2 regions of the Psychrobacillus sp. FSL H8-0510 genome follow, and region 2 is predicted to be linked to the other one. Evidence: a T-box and tRNA genes for the amino acid it is inferred to sense, from the RefSeq annotation. Region 2 holds a T-box; the other holds one or more tRNA genes.
What was found. The T-box of region 2 lies ahead of tyrS (tyrosine--tRNA ligase). A T-box ahead of a tRNA ligase gene usually reads a tRNA of that ligase, here a tRNA-Tyr.
Positions count from the first base shown of each region.

Region 1: it encodes a tRNA-Tyr, which carries the amino acid that the T-box ahead of tyrS (tyrosine--tRNA ligase) is inferred to sense. The anticodon was not compared.

Region 1 covers NZ_JBBOYZ010000002.1:91,217-101,851, forward strand. The annotation lists gene MHI40_RS20120 (hypothetical protein) at 11-583, opposite strand; gene MHI40_RS20125 (hypothetical protein) at 606-1,019, opposite strand; gene MHI40_RS20130 (TerD family protein) at 1,314-1,901, opposite strand; gene MHI40_RS20135 (TerD family protein) at 1,959-2,558, opposite strand; tRNA gene MHI40_RS20140 (tRNA-His) at 2,918-2,990, opposite strand; tRNA gene MHI40_RS20145 (tRNA-Thr) at 3,003-3,079, opposite strand; tRNA gene MHI40_RS20150 (tRNA-Phe) at 3,085-3,159, opposite strand; tRNA gene MHI40_RS20155 (tRNA-Ile) at 3,164-3,238, opposite strand; tRNA gene MHI40_RS20160 (tRNA-Gly) at 3,242-3,315, opposite strand; tRNA gene MHI40_RS20165 (tRNA-Asn) at 3,347-3,422, opposite strand; tRNA gene MHI40_RS20170 (tRNA-Asn) at 3,428-3,503, opposite strand; gene MHI40_RS20175 (GatB/YqeY domain-containing protein) at 3,534-3,965, opposite strand; gene MHI40_RS20180 (ATP-grasp domain-containing protein) at 4,002-4,817, opposite strand; tRNA gene MHI40_RS20185 (tRNA-Val) at 4,853-4,928, opposite strand; tRNA gene MHI40_RS20190 (tRNA-Arg) at 5,007-5,083, opposite strand; tRNA gene MHI40_RS20195 (tRNA-Leu) at 5,088-5,173, opposite strand; tRNA gene MHI40_RS20200 (tRNA-Asp) at 5,191-5,265, opposite strand; tRNA gene MHI40_RS20205 (tRNA-Ser) at 5,271-5,360, opposite strand; tRNA gene MHI40_RS20210 (tRNA-Ser) at 5,366-5,457, opposite strand; tRNA gene MHI40_RS20215 (tRNA-Ser) at 5,462-5,553, opposite strand; tRNA gene MHI40_RS20220 (tRNA-Ala) at 5,575-5,649, opposite strand; tRNA gene MHI40_RS20225 (tRNA-Pro) at 5,653-5,730, opposite strand; tRNA gene MHI40_RS20230 (tRNA-Ile) at 5,737-5,811, opposite strand; tRNA gene MHI40_RS20235 (tRNA-Arg) at 5,896-5,969, opposite strand; gene MHI40_RS20240 (hypothetical protein) at 5,978-6,271, opposite strand; tRNA gene MHI40_RS20245 (tRNA-Gly) at 6,242-6,316, opposite strand; tRNA gene MHI40_RS20250 (tRNA-Lys) at 6,325-6,396, opposite strand; tRNA gene MHI40_RS20255 (tRNA-Thr) at 6,482-6,553, opposite strand; tRNA gene MHI40_RS20260 (tRNA-Leu) at 6,559-6,643, opposite strand; tRNA gene MHI40_RS20265 (tRNA-Glu) at 6,650-6,724, opposite strand; tRNA gene MHI40_RS20270 (tRNA-Leu) at 6,805-6,889, opposite strand; tRNA gene MHI40_RS20275 (tRNA-Tyr) at 6,907-6,991, opposite strand; tRNA gene MHI40_RS20280 (tRNA-Pro) at 6,997-7,074, opposite strand; tRNA gene MHI40_RS20285 (tRNA-Asp) at 7,081-7,155, opposite strand; tRNA gene MHI40_RS20290 (tRNA-Gln) at 7,163-7,237, opposite strand; tRNA gene MHI40_RS20295 (tRNA-Cys) at 7,243-7,319, opposite strand; gene MHI40_RS20300 (hypothetical protein) at 7,388-7,684, opposite strand; gene MHI40_RS20305 (metallophosphoesterase family protein) at 8,327-8,929, opposite strand; gene MHI40_RS20310 (hypothetical protein) at 9,182-9,499, shown strand; gene MHI40_RS20315 (hypothetical protein) at 9,768-10,635, opposite strand, start outside.
Region 2 covers NZ_JBBOYZ010000001.1:2,518,027-2,528,661, forward strand. The annotation lists gene MHI40_RS12715 (alanine/ornithine racemase family PLP-dependent enzyme) at 1-357, shown strand, start outside; gene megL (methionine gamma-lyase) at 611-1,798, opposite strand; gene MHI40_RS12725 (sensor domain-containing diguanylate cyclase) at 1,869-3,731, opposite strand; gene rpsD (30S ribosomal protein S4) at 4,095-4,697, shown strand; gene MHI40_RS12735 (DUF3006 family protein) at 4,873-5,121, opposite strand; gene MHI40_RS12740 (hypothetical protein) at 5,321-5,485, shown strand; gene tyrS (tyrosine--tRNA ligase) at 5,546-6,808, opposite strand; T-box leader at 6,857-7,052, opposite strand; gene MHI40_RS12750 (transglycosylase domain-containing protein) at 7,152-10,082, shown strand; gene MHI40_RS12755 (SET domain-containing protein) at 10,255-10,632, shown strand.

The DNA.
Region 1 (10,635 bases), on a different contig from region 2:
TCTTAATTTATTAAAACTTCACTTCACATCTAAACAACTGACTTGTTGCACTGAAGTTTTGAACATAAAAACCGTGATCTCCTGTTACTTTTGCTTTTTGTACCATAGCTACACCTTCGTTGCTACCTGTCACTGTTGCTATTACATCCCAATTAGGTCCATAGACCACCATTCTTCTAGTTTCCGGTAATCCATAAGTAGAAAACTGCGTGCTCGTACCCTTTGAAATGGTATAATGTTTTCCCGTATTATGACCATTTTCTAATTGAACATACCACGAATCAGTAGCATATGTACCATATTTAGGAATGTTAATGTCTTTTACAAAAGTATTATCTTTTATGATGTATTTCTCATTATCTATTAGAAAATAGACATCGTCTTGGTGTTCTGGATTGACATAAACTTCTGCATTGACACCAAGGGTATCTATTTTGTTCAACTTATCAAAATCCAATTGTTCCTGTTTTGGTATAGATACAGATACGGAATCTGCACTTGCAACGGTTTCAACCGAGAAAATGGCAAAACTAATCATTCCTAAGAAAGCGATAGACTTTGCGAACTTGTTTAAATTCTTCATATATTTCCCCCTGTTTTATCTATCAATTGATATGAATACCACCGTATGTAAGATTGATGAAATTTGCATTAAAACCAATTACGCAAAATATATATTCTCCATCCTCTTCTACAGTAAAATCAGTTACGAGCTTATCAGTAATTTTTTCTGCAAATAGTTCTGTATAATTTCCATTTAAAATGAAACCAGCATTTGTTTGACTTGAACCATCTGGCTCAAAGGTGAGATTAATAAAAACATGATCACCTTTTTTTAAAGACAATCCTTCATTTTTCTCTCTCAGCAAAAAAATATCTCCATTAGCCAAAGACTCATTTTTTAAAGAATATACACTAGGAGAACTCTCTAATAAATTTATGTCAATTTTGTTCAAGCTGTTTAAATAATCGTCATTTTCAATGACAACTTCTGCTATTTCCGTCGTTTCACTTTTCATGAAATAATATGAAGCTATAATACCTAAGAAAATGACTAAAGTTATTGAAATTCCAAGGTAAATGTATTTTTTGATAAAATCACTCCGCTCTTTTTCTAGTCAATTTCTCCTCTCCTAATCTATTAGGGCTCCTGATTCAATTTTATCTAAAATTTAACATTTAGTCAATTCAATTTTCTGAAATTTGCTAATCTTTAATTATTATAAGAATGGAAGTAAAAACAGCCTTTCTCTAGAAAAAAGTATTTAACAACCAAAAAAGAGGAAGCATAAATGCCTCCCCTTCGTATATGGTTAATTTATAGATACTTCTACTCCAAAGTCGTTACATAGTGAACCAAGGCCACCTTGATAACCAGCTCCGATTGCGTTGAATTTCCATTCCCCGTTGTTACGGTAAAGCTCGCCTACGACTACTGCTGTTTCAATACTGAAATCCTCTCCTAGATCATAACGAATCAATTCTTCTCCCGATGATTTGTCCATGATACGGATATACGAGTTGCTTACCATACCGAAGTTTTGGTGACGAGTTTCAGCGTCATTAATAGTCACGGCAAAGGTAATCTTTTCAATCGAAGATGGAACTGCTTGAATATCAATGTTGATCGTCTCATCATCGCCGTTTCCCTCTCCAGTAAGGTTATCGCCAATATGAACCACAGAACCATTTCCGCCTGTTGGATTATTGTAGAACACGAAGTCACTTGCTGCTGACACTTTACCGTTCGCGTCCAATAAAAATACGGATGCATCTAAATCGAAAGAATGTCCTCCATCATATTTATTAACATCCCATCCAAGACCAACCGTTGCATGTGATAATCCCGGATTATTTTTTGTTAAGTCTACCTTTTGTCCTTTTGCTAAGGAAACTCCCATTTACAAAACCTCCATTTTTTTGTTTATTCTTACGTTTTTATTGCGAGTATTGTGTATTTATGCGAATCTCTGGCAAATTTCGTTGACGGTTTTGTCTGTTGTTCCATCACCAGTTGCTGAAAACTTCCACTCTTGCCCATGACGATAGATTTCGCCGACAATAAGAGAAGTAAGGCCTTGATAATCATCCGAGAGATTGTATTTAACCAACTCGTTACCTGTTGTTGGATCAACGATTCGAATGAATGCATTGGAAATCATGCCAAAGTCTTGTTTTCGAGAAACGCAGCTGTAAATATTTACTACGAAGACGATTTTATCGTAAGAAGCAGGAACAGACTTCAAATCAACCGTTATTACTTCATCATCGCCGCTGCCTTTGCCTGTTAAATTATCACCAGAATGTATAACAGACTTGCAATTACTTTTTTTATTCATGAAATAAATCAAATCTTTCTTCGATTGGAACTTTCCATCTTGAAGCATGATGACAGATGCGTCGCAGTCAATCTGTGGAGTAAGAGCTGCTAAAAAACCTTTCTTTTTTGTTGACGAAGCAGAAGCAGAATCCCAACCCAAACCGACTTGAATGCGATCGAGTTGTGCATTTCCTTTTGTTAAGTCAATACGCTGACCTTTTTGTAAGCTCACTGTCATATTCTTAGCCCACTCCCCTTATTTTTTTTTAGATGAATCGGTTACAGAAGGAATAAGAGGTTATCTCATCTCTACCATTTATTATATACACTGTAGTAAACAATGTCAATAAATAATATTGGTTAATTGAATCGAAGTCATAGAAAAAATCGACTAGAATCGACATATTAAACCATTTATAACTGCATTTCAATCATTACAGATTTGTTACTATAGTACACAATAGTATAGTAACGTCATCTAAATTCGATGTAGATTCTGTTGAAAACCATTCGACCTAAAATACATCTAGTTTACTTCTAAACGAGACAAAAACGCCATCCATTATGGACGACGCTTATCTCTAACTCTTTCTAGTATGTGACGTGAGGGGGTCGAACCCTCGAATAGACCATTCACAGTGGCCCGTGTTAACCGCTTCACCAACATCACCACAGTTTTATTTGGTGCCGAAGACAGGACTTGAACCTGCAGCCCCCTGATTACAAGTCAGGTGCACTAGCCAATTGTGCTACTTCGGCATGTATGGTGGACAAAAGTGGTAACGATCCACCCTCTATGGATTTTCAGTCCATCGCTAATCCATCTCAGCTATTTATCCGTTATGGTGGATCTTGCAGGATTCGAACCTGCGACATGTCCGTTATGAGCGGACCGCTCTACCGCTGAACTAAAGATCCATATGGTGCGAGAGGAGGGAATCGAACCCTCACCTCCAGCTTGGCAAGCTGGCATTATACCATTAAACTACTCCCACTGGTTACAGAACTACATCGCTCTGCAATAGTTGGCTTACCCGACAAGACTTGAACTTGTAACCTTCTCCTTAACAGGGAGTTGCTCTACCGATTGAGCTACGGGTAAATAATTGGCTCCGACAACAGGGCTCGAACCTGTGACTTCCTGGTTAACAGCCAGATACTCTACCAACTGAGTTATATCGGAATAAGAAAGGCAGTCGTTGCTGCCCGAATTTTAGGATATTAGATGTTTCACCATCTTCGAAATTGTTGCGTTTTCTGCTTTACCAGATAGTACAGGCATGGCAATCTTCATTGCATCTCCCATACTCATTCCAGCTACGACACCACTCTGTATGAGAGCTGCTCGCACTTCATCTTCTGACATCTGGTTCGGAAGGTAACCGTATAAAATGTCGATTTTTGCATTCGCATCCTCCACGCTGTCTGTCCGACCAAGCTTTTCGGCTTCTGCCAGATAGTCTTTGGTCTGCTTGATCTCGCGTTGCACGATCTGGATTTCTTCTTTTTCATCCAAAGGCGAACGTTTTACTTTCTCAGCATTCTCCAAGCCTGCCTTCACGAGTTGTAGCACGCCTTTTTTCCGTGCGTCTTTCGCTTTCATTGCTTGGATTAGATCTTTCATGATTAAGTCTTTCATTTTCATTGTTCTTCCACCGACTTTCTGTATTTTTTTCTTAATCTATAATTGCATTGCGTTTATCTTTTGGACAATATTTAACTCATCGCAACCGTACAGTCCTGAAGAGTTTATATTATTGTATTCAATCACTTTAAATCCATCATCTGTTTCCGCAACATCAATAACAAAGGCCTTTGAGAGAGGAAACAAATCAATCATTTCTTTGGTATAAGCCATCAATTCTTCAGATGGTTTGTGATTAATATTTGTAGACTTCTCGACTACATAGCTTGAGGCTGTCACGATTTGTTGCTCAACAACGAAAAAGCGATATTCGGCTTTTATCTCTTTGACAGGTGAGATCATTAAAGTCTGTCCCACATACGCACTATTGACATCAGATTCTCTTTCTTGCCATGAAAGAAAATCTTCTAATGTGATGGTGAAACCAGTAAACAACTTTGTGTTTCCCGTCGGTCGGATGAAAAAGGAATCCCAAATAGGTTTTAGCCCCGACAGCTCCCCAACCACGAATTCGTTGTTTAACAGTTCCTTGCCGATTTTTTGTTTAAACACTTCATACTCAAAGTCTTCGCTCCAGAAAGAACCTGGCTTAAAATTCTCTGATTGTGCAACGTTTGCAAATTGTTTTGAACCGTAGACCATTATGTTTTCATTTTTTGTAAATTTTTTCAATATATCTGCTGAATTATCTTCAGGTATTCTCGTACCTTTATGGAGGACAGTTAAACTATAATCTTTGTTCAGTCGTACTATTAAATAAGCAGTAGAACTCATTTCTAAAGCAGTTATGACTCTTTCCACATTCGAACTATTGTTTAGAAATTCTTGTACTAACCATTTCAACTTGCTCACTCCTTATCTTTTTTTCGAAATTTCATTTACTTTAATGGTGTCTGCTGAGGGACTTGAACCCCCAACCACCTGCTTGTAAAACAGGTACTCTCCCAGTTGAGCTAAGCAAACGTTTGGCAGGGATAGCAGGAATCGAACCTACATCGTCGGTTTTGGAGGCCGTCATTTTGCCATTAAACTATACCCCTATGGCAACCACGGCAGGACTTGAACCTGCAATCCTTCTGATTCGTAGTCAGATGCTCCATCCATTGAGCTACGTGGTTATTTTGGTACGGATGGCGGGAGTCGAACCCACACGCTACAAGAGCAGCGGATTTTAAGTCCGCTATGTCTACCAGTTCCATCACACCCGCAAAATAAATACTTAATATGGCGACCCCGACGGGATTTGAACCCGCAACTTTCCGCTAGACAGGCGGGCGTGCAACCGTTACACCACGGAGTCATTATTGGAGGAAACGAGGGGATTCGAACCCCTGGAACGCTTACACGCCCTTCGGTTTTCAAGACCGACGCCTTCAGCCTCTCGGCCACGTTTCCAAATATGGAGGAGATGGTGAGATTCGAACTCACGGGACACTTCCATGCCCTTCGGTTTTCGAGACCGACGCAATAAACCAAGCTCTGCCACATCTCCGTTATGGCGGGTAGTACAGGAGTCGAACCTGTGAGAGTATTTTACCCCTCTTCCGCATTAGCAGTGCGGTGCCTTCAGCCACTCAGCCAACTACCCGTAACTTTATTCTTTTGAAAATGGTGGAACTAAGGGGACTCGAACCCCTTCCTACTGCGTGCAAGGCAGTTGCTCTTCCAATTGAGCTATAATCCCATTTGGTCAAGATGGCAGGACTCGAACCTGCGACCCCTTGGATCCAAACCAAGTACTCTGGCCAAACTGAGCTACATCTTGAAATATTGGTACATCCTAAGAGATTTGAACTCCTGACTTCTCGGTTATCAGCCGAACGCTCTACCACTGAGCTAAGGATGTATAGATTGGTTGCAGTAGTAGGAATCGAACCTACACAATCTGCCTTATGAGAGCAAATGTACACCTGTTACCGCATTAATAAAACGCCCAAGAAGAGACTCGAACTCTTGACTCATCGATTAGAAATCGGTTGCTCTATCCTACTGAGCTACAAGGGCAAATATGGTTATAGTTCACTACCGAACCGTTTAAGGTAATCTTTTCTATACTGGTTCAATCTCTCTTGCAACTCTATTGCATCCTTCAGGAAGCTTTCACATTCCTCTTCCCATCCTTCTTTTTGTTTCTTCACTCGTTTTTGAATGTACTGGTGAACGAATTTAAAGTTGTTCTTCTGCATCGAGTCTGTAAAATCGATTAGTTGTTTGTAGTCAATTAGTAGTACTTCTGTCTTGCTCCCATCTACATCAGATCCCTTCTTGTGTTTAATTGGTGCAACCAGTGGGAATCGAACCCACATCTACTGCTTGGAAGGCAGTCGTCTTTGCCATTAGACCATGACCACAAATGAAATGCCCTCGATAGGATTTGAACCTACAACCTCGGTATTAAAAGTACCTTGCTCTACCGTTGAGCTACGAAGGCGGATTTGATTGCTTGCTGATTTTCTTGTCACTCTTATCACTCTTCATCGTTCTCACTTCCTATTCTTTTTGTATTGATGAAGCTAAGCTCGTTGAGGGATTTGAACCCCCGACATCCTGATTACAAAACAGGCATTCTTCCGCTGAACTAAACGAGCATGTTTGGTGCAGATAGGGAGAGTCGAACTCCCACGCCCGAAGGCATACGATTCTAAATCGCACGTGTATACCAGTTCCACCATATCCGCATTATTTGGTGACCCAGACGGGGATTGAACCCGCAATCCTAGAGTGAAAGTCTAGTGTGTTAACCATTTCACCACTGGGCCTTATTGTGTTGCCTTCCGAACCTTATCTCATCTACTTCTATTGTCTCGAGCATGTCGCTCACTCCTTCTTTTTATAAGTTTGGTGCAGATAGGGAGAGTCGAACTCCCACGCCCATAGGCATACGATTCTGAATCGCACGTGTATACCAGTTCCACCATATCCGCATTGTTGTTCTAAAGTATGGTGAGGTGTGTTGGACTCGAACCAACGTACTCTTTCGAGGAGGGATTTACAGTCCCTTGCAATTGCCACTATGCGAACACCTCATATATGGTCAAGATGGCAGGACTCGAACCTGCGACCCCTTGGTTCCAAACCAAGTACTCTAACCAAACTGAGCTACATCTTGAAATGTTGGCGGTGCTGACGGGATTTGAACCCGCAACCTCTTCCGTGACAGGGAAGCGATCTACCATTGATCTACAGCACCGTGTGATTGGTTCCCCTTCCACGATTCGAACGTGGACTTTTCCGATTCAAAGTCGAATGCCTTACCATTTGGCTAAAGGGGAATAATTGGAGAACAGGACCGGATTTGAACCGGCGAATAAGAGATTTGCAGTCTCTCGCCTTGAGCCTCTTGGCTACCTGTCCGAAAAAAATGTTACAAAAAAGCACCCGTTCGGTTTCCCGACGAGTGCTTCAAGGGTGTCTATATCCTCCTATGCGAAGGTATGACAAAACATGCGATGTGTTCGCCTGTGCAAATATTGGTGCCCTGAAAAATAAGGGTTGCCCTTTTGCTGTCGGTCGTCCATCTTACGTTTTTCCTTGAAACATTCTTTCGGTAATGAAACCTCTCCCGCTAAATCCAGTAAATTTGCCGTATTTTGCGTATACTCAACAACACGTCCAGATTCCGGACATGTGAAACTAGGGCGATCAAATCCGCCTATTCTTGATTCGCTTGATAGTGTTTGCCAATGCTTGCTCATTAAATCTGCAATTGTTTTCATCATGTCTTTCCTCTCCTTTCGTGTGTTAGTTTTTTTGTTTTTGTTCCTTTTAGGCAATAAAAAACTCCCGGTGAGATAATCTCATCAGGAGCAGCTTCCTCAATCCTCTCGGAGTGGGAAAAGAATATACAACTAATCTACATTCGATTCGACACCAGTGGTGTGTAAAAAGAATACAAGTATGTCTGCATGTTCTTTCGGAGCTTTCCTAATGAGCGAGAAGGATACCATCCCTCTGCTGTTAGTTCGCGACTATCTAAATTTGTATGTGATGCGTCTGATGATAGGCGTGTTGAAATAAAGGGATTGTTCCCCTGTTTTGACGCTACGTTTAAAAAGTTTTCTATCGTCATTTTTCTCAACATGTCCATCACCTCTGCTTTCGTTTTTTTTGTTTTGTTGTAACATCATATTCTATAGTTCGGCAATTATTCCATAATCTTTACCAAAAATGGTTCTATCCCATTCAAAACCTTGGTGTATATACATTTCTAGCGTGTCGAACAAAAATGATTATTTCGTTTCTTTAACTTTATATTCTAAGTATACCACCCAATATCCAGTTTGTCAAATAAAATTTACAATAAAAAATGACGAACGTTTTTGTCCGTCGATTTCTCTATGCTTAAATTTAATAGGGATTATTCATTCTGCCACTTTTAGCACCTGTTTTAGCGTGTCTTTCTCTTGATTCCAGACCCATCCTCCAAATACACAAACAACTTTTGTCTTCCCAACCATGCTAATTTGATGTTTGTGTTGATGTCCATGAAACACATGAGTCGGTTGATGTTTTTCGATGTAGTTTTTTAGCCCGAGATACCCAAGATGGGCACGATTAGTTTTATCGTGAATTCCAAATGGTGAATTATGACTAATGATGATATCTGCTGCAGGCAAGTCATCACAAATGCAAATCATTTCTGCTTGTGTATACATCGGGAAACTCTTTCCTTGCTTGTATCTCACGCAGCCTTCGATGCCTGTTACTCGTTCAGTTCCTAACTTTGATTGTTCTCGGTGAATATTGACGATATTGTAATACTCTAGATCTCCTGGATAGTCATGATTTCCTAAAACGCCAATAATTGGTCTCCCCTTGAATCGCTCAGAGATGCTCTTCAAATAGAGAGTGTCGATGTCTCCAAGGACCACTACTCCATCCCATTCTGTATTGTCCATATTTATAAAGGTTTGCCACTCATCATGATATACCCCTTGTAAATCAGACAGAAAAAGCCAGTTCATCTTATATCCCTCCTGATTACTTCTTTTTTTATTATATGCTCAAGTGTATTATGTATATCTATAATTGGTCTAAAGAATATTAAGCACTCCGTTTTAATGGCTAATATTCCCATGTCTCAACCGCAGATGTATTACCTAAACTGACTGGGAGATGACTAAAAATAACGAATAAAGGGTGATAATATGATTCACTTGTTACTCATAGATCAAATGCAAAATTACGGTATCTATCCATTACGGTGGAACAAAACCTTGGTAGAAATGAAAGTCATGTTTGATCTACAGTTGAGAGAATTATTGGATATACCTATAGAAGATTTAGAATTTGTGGAAATAGACTCCTCTGATATTTGTATATGTAGGAGAAAGGATGAAATAGGATTAAATAAAACTCGACAGGTCTTTTTCAAAAAGATACAGTTTAATGGACATCCTGTTTTATCTAAATACCTTCTTCCAAGCCCGCTTCTTTCCGGAGACATTTCGAACATAAAACATTTAATTCGCCTTGAATATCAAGCGGTATCAAGCCCAACGATTTTTGACAAACAAAAAGAGCTGCTTGAATAAACCAAGCAGCCTTCTCCTGTTAATAGATATTGGTCTTGTAGATTTGTAGCATGTCTTCAACTATCTTATAATCTTATTCGCTTAAACATTCTTCACAAGCGTTACAGGACCAACAATAGCCACATCCACAATCATTTCCACCACAATCACAGCAATCATACATTTTTTCGCAATTGCATTCGTTTTCCATTTTATTCTCTCCTGCCTAGAAGTCTATTTCATTTCACCCAATTAGTTAACATAATATAATTATTGTCTTATTAAAATATTATGCAGCGGCTTTCAAATATTTTTGATTAAGAAAAGCATACCAGTGCAATATCCAGCTCTCCATTTCTTCTACATGCATTTTCTCTAATTTGTCGAATTCAGCTTGATAGAACTCTCTAAGTGGAGTTCGACTCGAATGGAAATAAGGGATGCTACGCATGTTCTTCTTACCTGTCGCTTGTACACTACGGAGTTGATCATCGAAGAAACAGGCTTTCAAGAAACTGATAGGTTCTTCTCTTATAATTTCTTCCCATTCCATTCCAATTGCCTTCCCTTTGTCACCAGAGCAGTTAAATGGACAGAAATAACATCTAGATCGCTTGCTCGGAAAGTTATTTTCTTCTAAGAAGTGGATACTATCTCTTGTTGTCAGCCCTTCTTCTATTAAAGGATATGCTAGATATATATACTTGGATTGATGCGATACATAACCCCCTACTCGGTTCACCTCGTCAAAAGAGAACCCTATATCCATGATTATCCCGATGTTTTTAGGCATTGGTTGGCTTCTTCTTATTCCCAACTCCTCTTTAATTCTATTTCGCACCGCTTGTTGCACGGGTACGATTTTGAAATCTCCGGTACATTGCCTTGGCATCAGTCCACCTGGAACAATTTCTCCGTTCTCAGTCACCTTGTTAAAATATAGAGGCATTTGAAAACGTTGATAATCCGTAAATATATACCTCATAAGCATTTCTTCGAGACCGTTTTTCATACTATTGTGGGTCGTGATAATAAACGGAGTCTTATTACTCATTTCAATTTGTCTTTTTTGCCAGAAAGCCACTTGTTCATGAATAAATTGAGGTTCTGCACCTGTGTCAGAAAAGACAATATAATCATATTTTACTAGATTTTGG
Region 2 (10,635 bases):
TTTGCGGAAGTAATTGAGTCGAAACTAAAACCTTCTGTACCGACCGGCATGAGGGGTAGAAATGCTTTTGGAGAATTTATATCATTTCCGGACAACGGAATAATTAGAAGAATAATTGTGGGTGTTGGGCGACAAGATGTCCTCGTCTCTGGATTAACACCCCTCCTCCCACTTGAGATAATTGGTTCGAGTAGTGATCATATTATTTTGGATGCTAATAATAATTATTTAAAATCGGGTGATGAAGTTGCATTCTCCCTTAATTACGGAGCTCTGCTAACTGCTATGACTTCGCCTTCGATATATAAACACACCACCTATAGTGCTTTAGTTAGCAGAGGGTCTGCGAGAAAATAAGAAGCTAAGATCTCTTTGCAAATGGTTACCGGGAGTATTCTTACTTCCGACACCGTTTTCTTTTTCCACAATGGTTGAGTATGTTTCATTCGGATTATTCAAAATTAAAATTACCATTTACCTCCATAATTATTCAGACGCGCATATCCCTTCCCTTAGACACATAGATATGTTCCCTCATAAAAGTTCCACGTCTTTAAAAAAGACTCTTATTATGCAGCAAAAAGTGGAAGGAGATATCTCCTTCCACTTTTTACATATTAGATAAAGCTTGCTGTAAATCTTCTATAATATCACTAGAGTTCTCAAGCCCTACAGAAAGTCTTAACAGGCCGCCTGTTATCCCCATCTCTAATCTTTCTTTTTCCGGTACAACAGAATGAGTCATTGTGTAAGGATGCTGGATCAAAGTCTCAGCATCTCCTAAACTGACTGCAATTTTTATCAGTTTTAGTTCATTCATCAATTTTTGTGCCTCTTTCACTCCTCCTTTTATAGTGAAAGAAATAAGACCACCCCCGGCTTTCATCTGTTTCTTCGCTACATGATATTGTGGATTATCTACATCAAACGGATAATAGATATGTTCAACAGATGGATGTGCCTTTAAAAAGTCGAATACTTTACTAGCATTTTCCGAATGTCTGTCCATGCGAACATGCAACGTTTTTAATCCGCGTATTAATAGCCAAGCATCGAATGGCGAAATAATGCCGCCAAAGTCTTTTTGTACAGTACCGCGAATTGTCTCCATTTCCCCTTTATCTCTTCCCACTAGAATTCCAGCAATAACATCACCGTGCCCATTAATGTATTTTGTCGCACTATGCAGTACGAAATCTGCTCCTAGTTCTATCGGATTTTGTAAGTACGGGGAGGAAAATGTATTATCTACAACTACCGGAATACCATGTTTCTTAGCAACTTTTGTTATTTGCTCGATATCCACGATTTCCATCGTTGGATTAATTGGTGTTTCTATATATATACAAGTTGTATTTGGTTTAATAGCATTTTCTATCTCTTCTTCAGTCATTAAAGTCTTTAAGTCATGTGAAATATCATATTTTTCTTTCAAAATTTTCAGCAATCCAAATGTACAACCATAAATCCCTCTCGTACATAGGATATGATCACCTGATTTAGTAAGGTGAACTAATATAGTACTCACCGCTGCCATTCCCGAACCAAAAGCTAGTGCACCTTCCCCTAGCTCCATTGCGGCAATCCGTTCCTCTAATACTTGTACTGTCGGGTTCCCTAACCTTGAATAGATTCCCCCTGGTTCTTCCCCTGCGAACCTTCTTTCACCCTGTTCCGCAGTGTCAAATGCAAATGTCGACGTCTGATAAAGTGGAACAGCTAGGCTATCTTGATGATCTCCCGTTTTATACCCTTTATGGATATACATTGTCTCTTTTGAAAAATTTGAATTACTCATAAAAACACCCCTTATTGTAAACGCTTACATCTAGTGTACATGGAATTCTATAAAAAGAAAAGACACCTCATCAAGAAGAGTGAGATGCCTTATAAATACATAGCTGATTTTTCCCATTATTTTTTGCTTCGTACAATACTGTATCCGCATTGTGAAAGAGATTATTAAAACTCAAATTATCACTTCGAGACCAGTGCGATATACCAATAGACACTGTTACAGAAGGGTTGGTCTTTTGAGGAATGGCCGCCAGTAATTGTCTGCTCATTTCCACTCCTTGCTCTAGGGACATATGAGATAAATAGAGGGCTAACTCTTCTCCACCCCATCTCGCACTAACTCCTTTGTTTTTAATCTTTCCTTGTATGACTCTTGCTATTTGTTTTAGAATCTCATCCCCAATTTGATGCCCATGTGTATCATTAATACGTTTAAAGTTATCGATATCAATAAGTACGAAGACACCTTGGTCATCTGATTCCATCGCATCTTCAACGAACCTATCTAAATAATTTCGTGCAAAAAGATTCGTTAAATGATCTCGATCCACCATTTTTTGTAGCTTGTATCTTAATGTAGAATTACTTATAGCTAAAGATGAATGTTGTATCAAAGACTGCATTAATTTGTAGTTGTCAAAAGAGAAAAAATAGGGTTCCTTATGCAAGATTATACTAAACCCGGTTATATTATTTTGTTCTTTTAAAGGAATTGCCACTAATGAGCGGTACTCATATTTTGACTCTATTAGACGATTGAAATCGGCGATAAATAAAGAATCCTTCTCACTTTTAAAGTGATTTGTGACATATTGAATATAAAGATGCCCTTCCATCGAATGAAATACATCCGTACTTGCTGGTGATATTTTATATTCGTCATTTTCTATAAACACAAAACCTACATGCTCTGGGTGGAAAAACTTCATTAATTGATTGCGTAAAAAAACAACCATCTCATCTAATGATAAATTCATATTCAATTTATGCGAAGTTTCGTTGATTAATTGTAAATCGGAAACTAACCGATGTGATTGGATGTATAGTTTAGCATTTTCTAATGCATTCCCGGCTGCTCTAGCAAGTAAAACTGCAAATTCTTTTTGTCTAATTGAAAATAAATAGTCTAAAGGTGTGGACATTTGTAAAATACCATAGATACCTTGCTTTCCGACAATAGGAATATTCAGTAATCTCACACCTAAATCTTGCGCTAATTCTGTCGTTATTTCACCAGATACATATGCCTCCACGGTAGTATTTCTTTCTGTTGTATAATCGAATAATTTATATGGAGCAGACGTTTTACGATCCTGATCATTCGATAAAATAAGTATAGATTTAAATTTTGGAAATGCATTTTCAATAGAGTTTAATGTACCCTCTAATATTTGACCGATATCTAATGTCGAATTAAACATTTTCGTTACATTGAACAAATTTCTAAACTGGCTCTCCTGCTGTGTTAAATAAACAGATTTTCTAATCGTTTTAACTAATTTAGTAATAGTAGTCAAGAATATATCTAGTTGAGTTGTTTTTGAAAATTCTATCCACTTTTCTGAGGATTCCATTATGATTAATCCTAATGGATGCAATTCTTTATCTCTTAACAATAAAGCTACATCATTTTCAGTACAGTCTTTTAGTTGTAGTTTGTGAGCATCTATTATGTCTTTATCATAGAACAATGGCTCTATCTCTACCCATTTAATAGCATTGAGCTTTTTCGCAAAAGAGTGATTCCATGAAAGTTGTAAAAAAGTTTCCGCATCATATATGTAATACTTCGCTTCTTTTATATCAAAAAATTCAAATAAGATATTTTTCAAGTCATCAAACCATTTAATACTGGATTCATGAGTGAATACATTTTCATTCCAAATGTCAAGTATTCTACTTTTAAGACCAATAATTGTATTTTCGCTTTCCATTAGTTCACCTCTCAGCTTTCCAAGAGTAAATTATGATACTTTTAGCACAGTTACTAATAATTCAATATAACTATATTTTATCCTATTTATCCTTTCTATGTCTACGCTATTTTTGTAATTATTTTTGAATTTGATTATCGTTTGACTTTCGATAGATATAGAGATACAATGAAATTTGTGTAAAATAAATGCAGCAGTTGTATGGCCTAGATTGCTCATTTTGTTCCTCTATACTATAGATGGTGTATCCCGTAACCCTCGGCTGCTAGGGCGATGATACATGAAAACAAAATGTCTGCTAGTCTGAATACATCTGGTCTTATTTTACAACAAAATAAAACCAACATAGAGGAGGAGACATATATGTCTCGTTATACAGGTCCATCATGGAAATTATCACGTCGTCTTGGTATTTCACTAAGCGGTACTGGTAAAGAATTAGAAAAACGCCCTTACGCACCAGGACAACACGGTCCTAACCAACGCAAAAAATTAACTGAGTACGGTATGCAATTACAAGAAAAACAAAAACTTCGTCACACTTATGGTGTAAACGAACGTCAATTCCGTACATTATTTGATAGAGCTGGTAAAATGCCAGGTAAACATGGTGAAAACTTCATGATTCTTCTTGAAACTCGCCTTGATAACATTGTTTACCGTTTAGGTCTTGCTCGTACACGTCGTGGAGCACGTCAATTAGTAAACCACGGTCACGTTATGGTTGATGGTAAACGCGTTGATATTCCTTCATTCCGTTTAAAAGCAGGTCAAGAAATTTCTCTTCGTGAAAAATCTCAAAACCTTGATGTTGTAAACGAATCAATGGAAATTAACAACTTCGTACCAGAATACTTAACTTTTGATGCAGACAACAAAGTTGGTACTTTCGTTCGTAACCCAGAACGCGGAGAATTAGCTGCTGAAATCAACGAAGCTCTTATCGTTGAGTACTACTCTCGTTAATATTATTGCTCTATTAAAAGCCTTCGAAACCTTGTTAATACAGGGTTTCGAAGGCTTTTTATTTATTGATATAGTATCTGTATATAAAAAAACACCTCTAGGATGAAGAGGAACTTTCTCCTCTTTCCAACAGAAAGGTGTATAGACTGAATGAGATTAGTTTTAAAATCGGGAGTTATTTCTTTTTCATACTCTCAATTAAGTCTAATAATCTTTTTTTCGTATTATCTGTTTCTTCTTCTAGCATTTTAAAATTATAACCTGATTTATCTTGATTTATCTCTACCTCTAATAAATCTCCCTCTTTTGCATTCACTGTAAATTTGTCTTTTAAGATAACTAATTTATTTGCTTTGTTATCCTTTTCGAATAGAACAACAAAAAAGTCATCGAAATGATGTAACAGGTATCTCTTTGCACTCACTAATAACGTCCCCTCAATCTAATAATAAAAAAATGTGTTTATATTTCCAAACCTTTATCCTATTTATCATTTTATACTATTTCATGTACTTTTTTAACTAGTAATGCTTTCTTTTTGAATCTTCTTGTTAAATTTGTGACTAATTACACAAAAGTGGTCAATACTAACGAAGAACTTTTAAGAAACAGGAGGATTTTCTATGAAAACAGGTAAATCGGTTAATACATCTAATAAGAAGGAAAAAGACAATGTTATAGGCGAAAGTTATTTGGAATACCAAAAGTTAAACGAGCACGAAAAGAAACAGTTACAAGTTAAAGATGGACAAAATAATCATCACGTAGATGAACGTGGTGGTTTTTAACTAATCATCTAGCTCTATAAAAAGCTACTTCCCTTATAGTATTGGGAAGTAGCTTTTATCTTATACAAACTTAATCATTTTATAGTTCTTTTTACCACGACGAATAATCATAAACTCATCTTCTAACCGGTCTGCCCCACTTACTACATATGCAACATCCGTAACTTTTTCTCCATTAATAGAAATAGCACCATTTGTTACATCTTCTCGTCCCTGGCGCTTAGATGGTGACACCGTAGCCTCTACTATGAAGTCAACAATAGATTTTTCATCTTTTGTCATCTCGACAGAAGGTACATCTTTAAATGCATCTTTCATTTCTGATGCAGTTAAGGCTTTCAAATTGCCACTAAATAATGCTTGTGAAATTCGAATTGCTTGATCCAATGCTTCTTGTCCGTGGATCAGACGAGTCATTTCCTCTGCTAAAGTTGCTTGTGCTTTTCTTAAATGGGCTTCGTTTTCAACGGTAACTTCTAAAGCTTCAATTTCTTCACGTTCCAAGAAGGTGAAGATTTTCAAGTATTTAATAACATCTGAATCTGCTGTATTAATCCAGAACTGATAAAACTCGTATGGGGATGTTTTCTTTGCATCCAACCAAACAGAACCTGATGCAGACTTACCAAATTTGGTCCCATCAGCTTTCGTTACTAATGGTATAGTAATACCGAAAGCCTTTGTATTGTCATCATGTGTTTTACGAATTACCTCTAAACCAGTAGTAATATTTCCCCATTGGTCAGAACCCCCTACTTGAACTCGGCACCCAAAATGATCGTATAGATGATTAAAATCAATTCCCTGAATTAGCGTATAGGCAAACTCAGTAAAAGAAAGTCCTGTGTCTAAACGTGAAGAGATAGAGTCTTTTCCCAGCATATAGTTAATGTTAATTAGTTTTCCAAAATCTCTCAGGAATTCAATAACATCCATAGAGCCGATCCAATCTCTGTTATTCACCATTTGTGCACCATTATCGGTATTGAAATCAAAAATTTGCTCCATTTGTTTTTTAATACCTTGAACATTCAAATCAATCTGCTCTGTTGTTTGTAATTGGCGTTCTTCTGAACGACCAGAGGGATCCCCTATCATTCCAGTTGCACCACCAACTAAAAGAATTGGTCTATGTCCATGCATTTGGAAACGTCTTAAAGTAAGAAGCGGCACAATATGTCCTATATGCATGCTATCTGCTGTAGGATCTACTCCACAGTATAATGATACTTTTTCCTTACTAAGAAGCTGTTCCATGCCCTCAGCATCGGTTTGTTGGTATAGAAGACCTCTCCAAGCTAAATCATCCAATAAATTCGTCATTAATATTGCCTCCTTAAAATAAAAAAGTCCCCACATGATAAAAAATCATGCAGGGACGCTTAATCAATTAGCGCGGTACCACCCAGCTTGAAGGAATTATTCCCTCCGCTTCAATCACCGTATCGTTGTGAGTACGTTTAACTCCAAGCCTGTAATTCGCATAATACACTGACTAGCTCTCACCAACCGCTAGCTCTCTTCACAGTATGTATAATTACTACTTCGGACTTTTCTTCGTTAAAATATATATCTATTTTACCTAATCTACATTGTATGTCAATAACTATCGTCTAACAATTAGGCTTATGGTATAATAATTCAAGATTTAGGGGGCGAGAACTGAATGAAGAAATGGCAAGAAAATATACAGAGATACAAAGAAAAAATTGATATGTGGGAGTCTACTAAATGGGCTAAGGGATTAAGAGTTTCTTCTAGTGTCATCTGGAATTTAAGTTTACTTCTTATGGTGGGTATTCTGACACTCGGAGTATTCGGTTTATCTGTAGGCGCAGGATATTTTGCTTCATTGGTAAAAGAAGAACCACTTCGTGGTAAAGATGAAATGCGCAGTGCTGTCTTTAACTATGAAGAGACATCGGAAGTTTACTTTGCCGGAGACGTGTATTTAGGTAAACTACGCACTGATTTAGAAAGAACGGAAACAAATCTATCAGAGGTTTCTCCTTATGTAATAGATGCAGTTTTAGCGACGGAAGATGAATACTTTGAAGTACATAAGGGAATTGTTCCTAAAGCAATTTTCCGCGGATTGCTTCAAGATGTATCCAACTCTGATACACAAACTGGTGGTTCTACATTAACTCAACAATTAATCAAAAACCAAATTTTAACCAATGAGGTTTCTTATGAACGTAAAGCAAAAGAAATACTATTAGCTATGCGCTTAGAACACTTCATGAACAAAGAAGAAATATTAGAAGCATATTTGAATATAATCCCCTACGGCCGAAATTCAAATGGACGAAACATCGCTGGAATTGAAACAGCGGCGAATGGAATATTCAATGTAAAAGCAAAAGATCTGAATTTACCACAAGCAGCCTACATAGCTGGTATTCCCCAAGCTCCATTTGCTTATACTCCTTTTAGACAAGGTGGAGAGATAAAAGAAGGAGAAGCTCTCCAACTTGGGATTGAACGGATGAAAATTGTTTTATTCCGAATGAATGAAACTGGTTATATTACGGATGAGGAATATAAGAATGCTGTTAGCTACGATATTACGAAAGATTTTAGAGAGCCAGAAACACTTCCTGAAGACAAGTATCCTTGGTTAACAGCTGAAGTGGAAAATAGAGTGAAAGAAATTTTAAGAGATCAGTTTGCAGAAGCCGATTCAATTGATCCTGCTCGATTAGATAATGAAAAAAAGCTTTATCAAAAGTATGATATTTTAGCACAACGTTCCATTAGTACAGATGGTTACCGTATTCATACCACTATTAATAAAGACATGTATGAAGCTATGTTAAAAGTAAGAGATGAATTTGAATTTTACGGACATACCTTCCAGAAGGAAGTAAAGGATGAAGATTCAGGAGAGATAGTGGTAAAAGACTTCCCTGTTCAAGTTGGTGGGATGATGATTGAAAATGGTACGGGTAAAATACTTTCCTTTTTAGGTGGACGAGATCATAAAATTGAAGCCCAAAATAGTGCTACACAAGGTATCCGGCCAATCGGTTCTACCATCAAACCACTGCTCGTCTATGCTCCTGCGATTGAATATGGTGTAATTGGAGCTGGTAGTCCCGTAGTCGATTTGAAGCTAGAAAAATTAGGTAGTACTACGTGGTCAAAATCACCATCAAACTATACAACTGAACAAGAGCTAGGTATTATCTCTGCTCGAGATGCTTTGACAACCTCACAAAACTTGTCAACGATACGATTATACGATTTAATCATGGATCGCAAGCCAACTCAATTCCTAACAAAAATGGGATTTGAGCATATAGATGAAGCAGAGTATGCTAATCATGCTCTCTCTATTGGTGGAATGACAAATGGTGCAACACTCGAGGAAAATACAAATGCCTTTGGAACATTTGCAAATAACGGACAGTTTATTGATGCTTATATGATCGAAAAAATTGAAGATGTTGACGGTAATGTTATTTATCAACACGAAGTGGAACCTGTGCCAGTATTCAGTGCTGCTACTTCCTATATTATTACCGATATGTTAAGAGATGTTATGTCTGATGGGACTGCAAAACTAGCAAAAGCTAGGTTGAAATTCCAATCAGATTTTGGTGCAAAAACAGGTACAACACAGAATCATAATGATTCATGGCTAGTTGGCTATAACCCTAATATTTCTTTAGGAGTTTGGTTAGGTTACGGTGATGATACCCAAACCTTATATTATATGAATAATCGTTACAATCATCCGAGCGTGCGTATCAATATGCTCTGGTCTAATATGATGAACGCAATGTATGATGTAAATTCTGAATTAGTAGATGCACCAAATAACTTTACTGCTCCTGAAGGTGTCGTTACTAGATCCTTCTGTGGAATTTCAGGATTAGCAGTGTCAGATGCATGTTCACAAGCTGGTTTAGTGAAGTCAGATTTATTTAATGCAGCTGTTTTATTACCAACTGCAAAGGATGATAGTTTAATCTCTTCTTCCTATGTACAAATAAACGGAAACAGATATCGCGCACTCGATTCCACTCCTGGGGAATTTGTAGTAAGTGGTGGGTATGGAGTAAACCAAGATTTTATCAATCGGATGCTTGGTAAATTTGGAGGCAATGCTTCTAAGTTATTCCCTGCCAAATCAGCCTTTGGAGGAAATGTAGTGTCTGAGGAAGTATTTAATGCTGACGGCAGTGCACCAGCCGCAGTGTCTGCTGCAATGTCTAATGGGACGATTACTTGGTCTAAGTCGACTTCTGGAGATGTTGTAGGGTATCGAGTTTATGAAGTTATAAACGGGCAAAGAACTCTACTCTCATCCACTAAAGAAGCTGCCGGAAACAGTCTATCTATTAATAGAGCTGGCCAATTTATCGCTGTTGCAGTCGATATCACAGGATTAGAATCTGCCGCATCTAATATAGTATCTATAGAAGCTGTAGTACCTACAGAACCAATAGTGCCTCCAACAGCACCGGAAGAGAATGAAGAGCCTACAACGCCTCCTATTGTTGTAGAACCCGTTACTCCCCCACCTGTTGTAGAACCTGTAACTCCTCCTGTAGAGGAAGAACCACCGCCGACTAGTGGTGGCGAAGAATAATAGAACAAATACCGTATCGAAAGAGCCCAAGTTTCATAATTGGGCTCTTTTTTGTTTGTTAAATTGACCATCTTTCGCTCATATAATTTCGAAATACACATAAAACAGAGCATAATGTGCAAATTAATGTTACAGTTAGATAGAATATTTAATAGTGAGAAGGAGAACAAACATGATTGAGGTAAAAGTATCTCCACTAAGTGATGGAGAGTTTAATAGAGGGGTATTTGCTAAATGTGATATCAAAAAAGGACAGCTTTTTCATGAAGCACCTGTCATTTCATACCCAAACGACCAGCATGAACATATTGAAAAAACCTTACTAGCTGATTACGCTTTTGAGTACGGGATAAATCACACTGCCATCCTGCTTGGATATGGTATGTTATTTAATCATTCATATGAACCTAATGCAGACTATGAGATTAATTTTGATAATCACACATTCGATTTCTTTGCTTACGTCGATATTAAAGCTGGCGATGAAATTCTGATTAATTATAATGGTGAAATTGATAACAAAGATGAGCTTTGGTTCAATAAGGAATAGAAA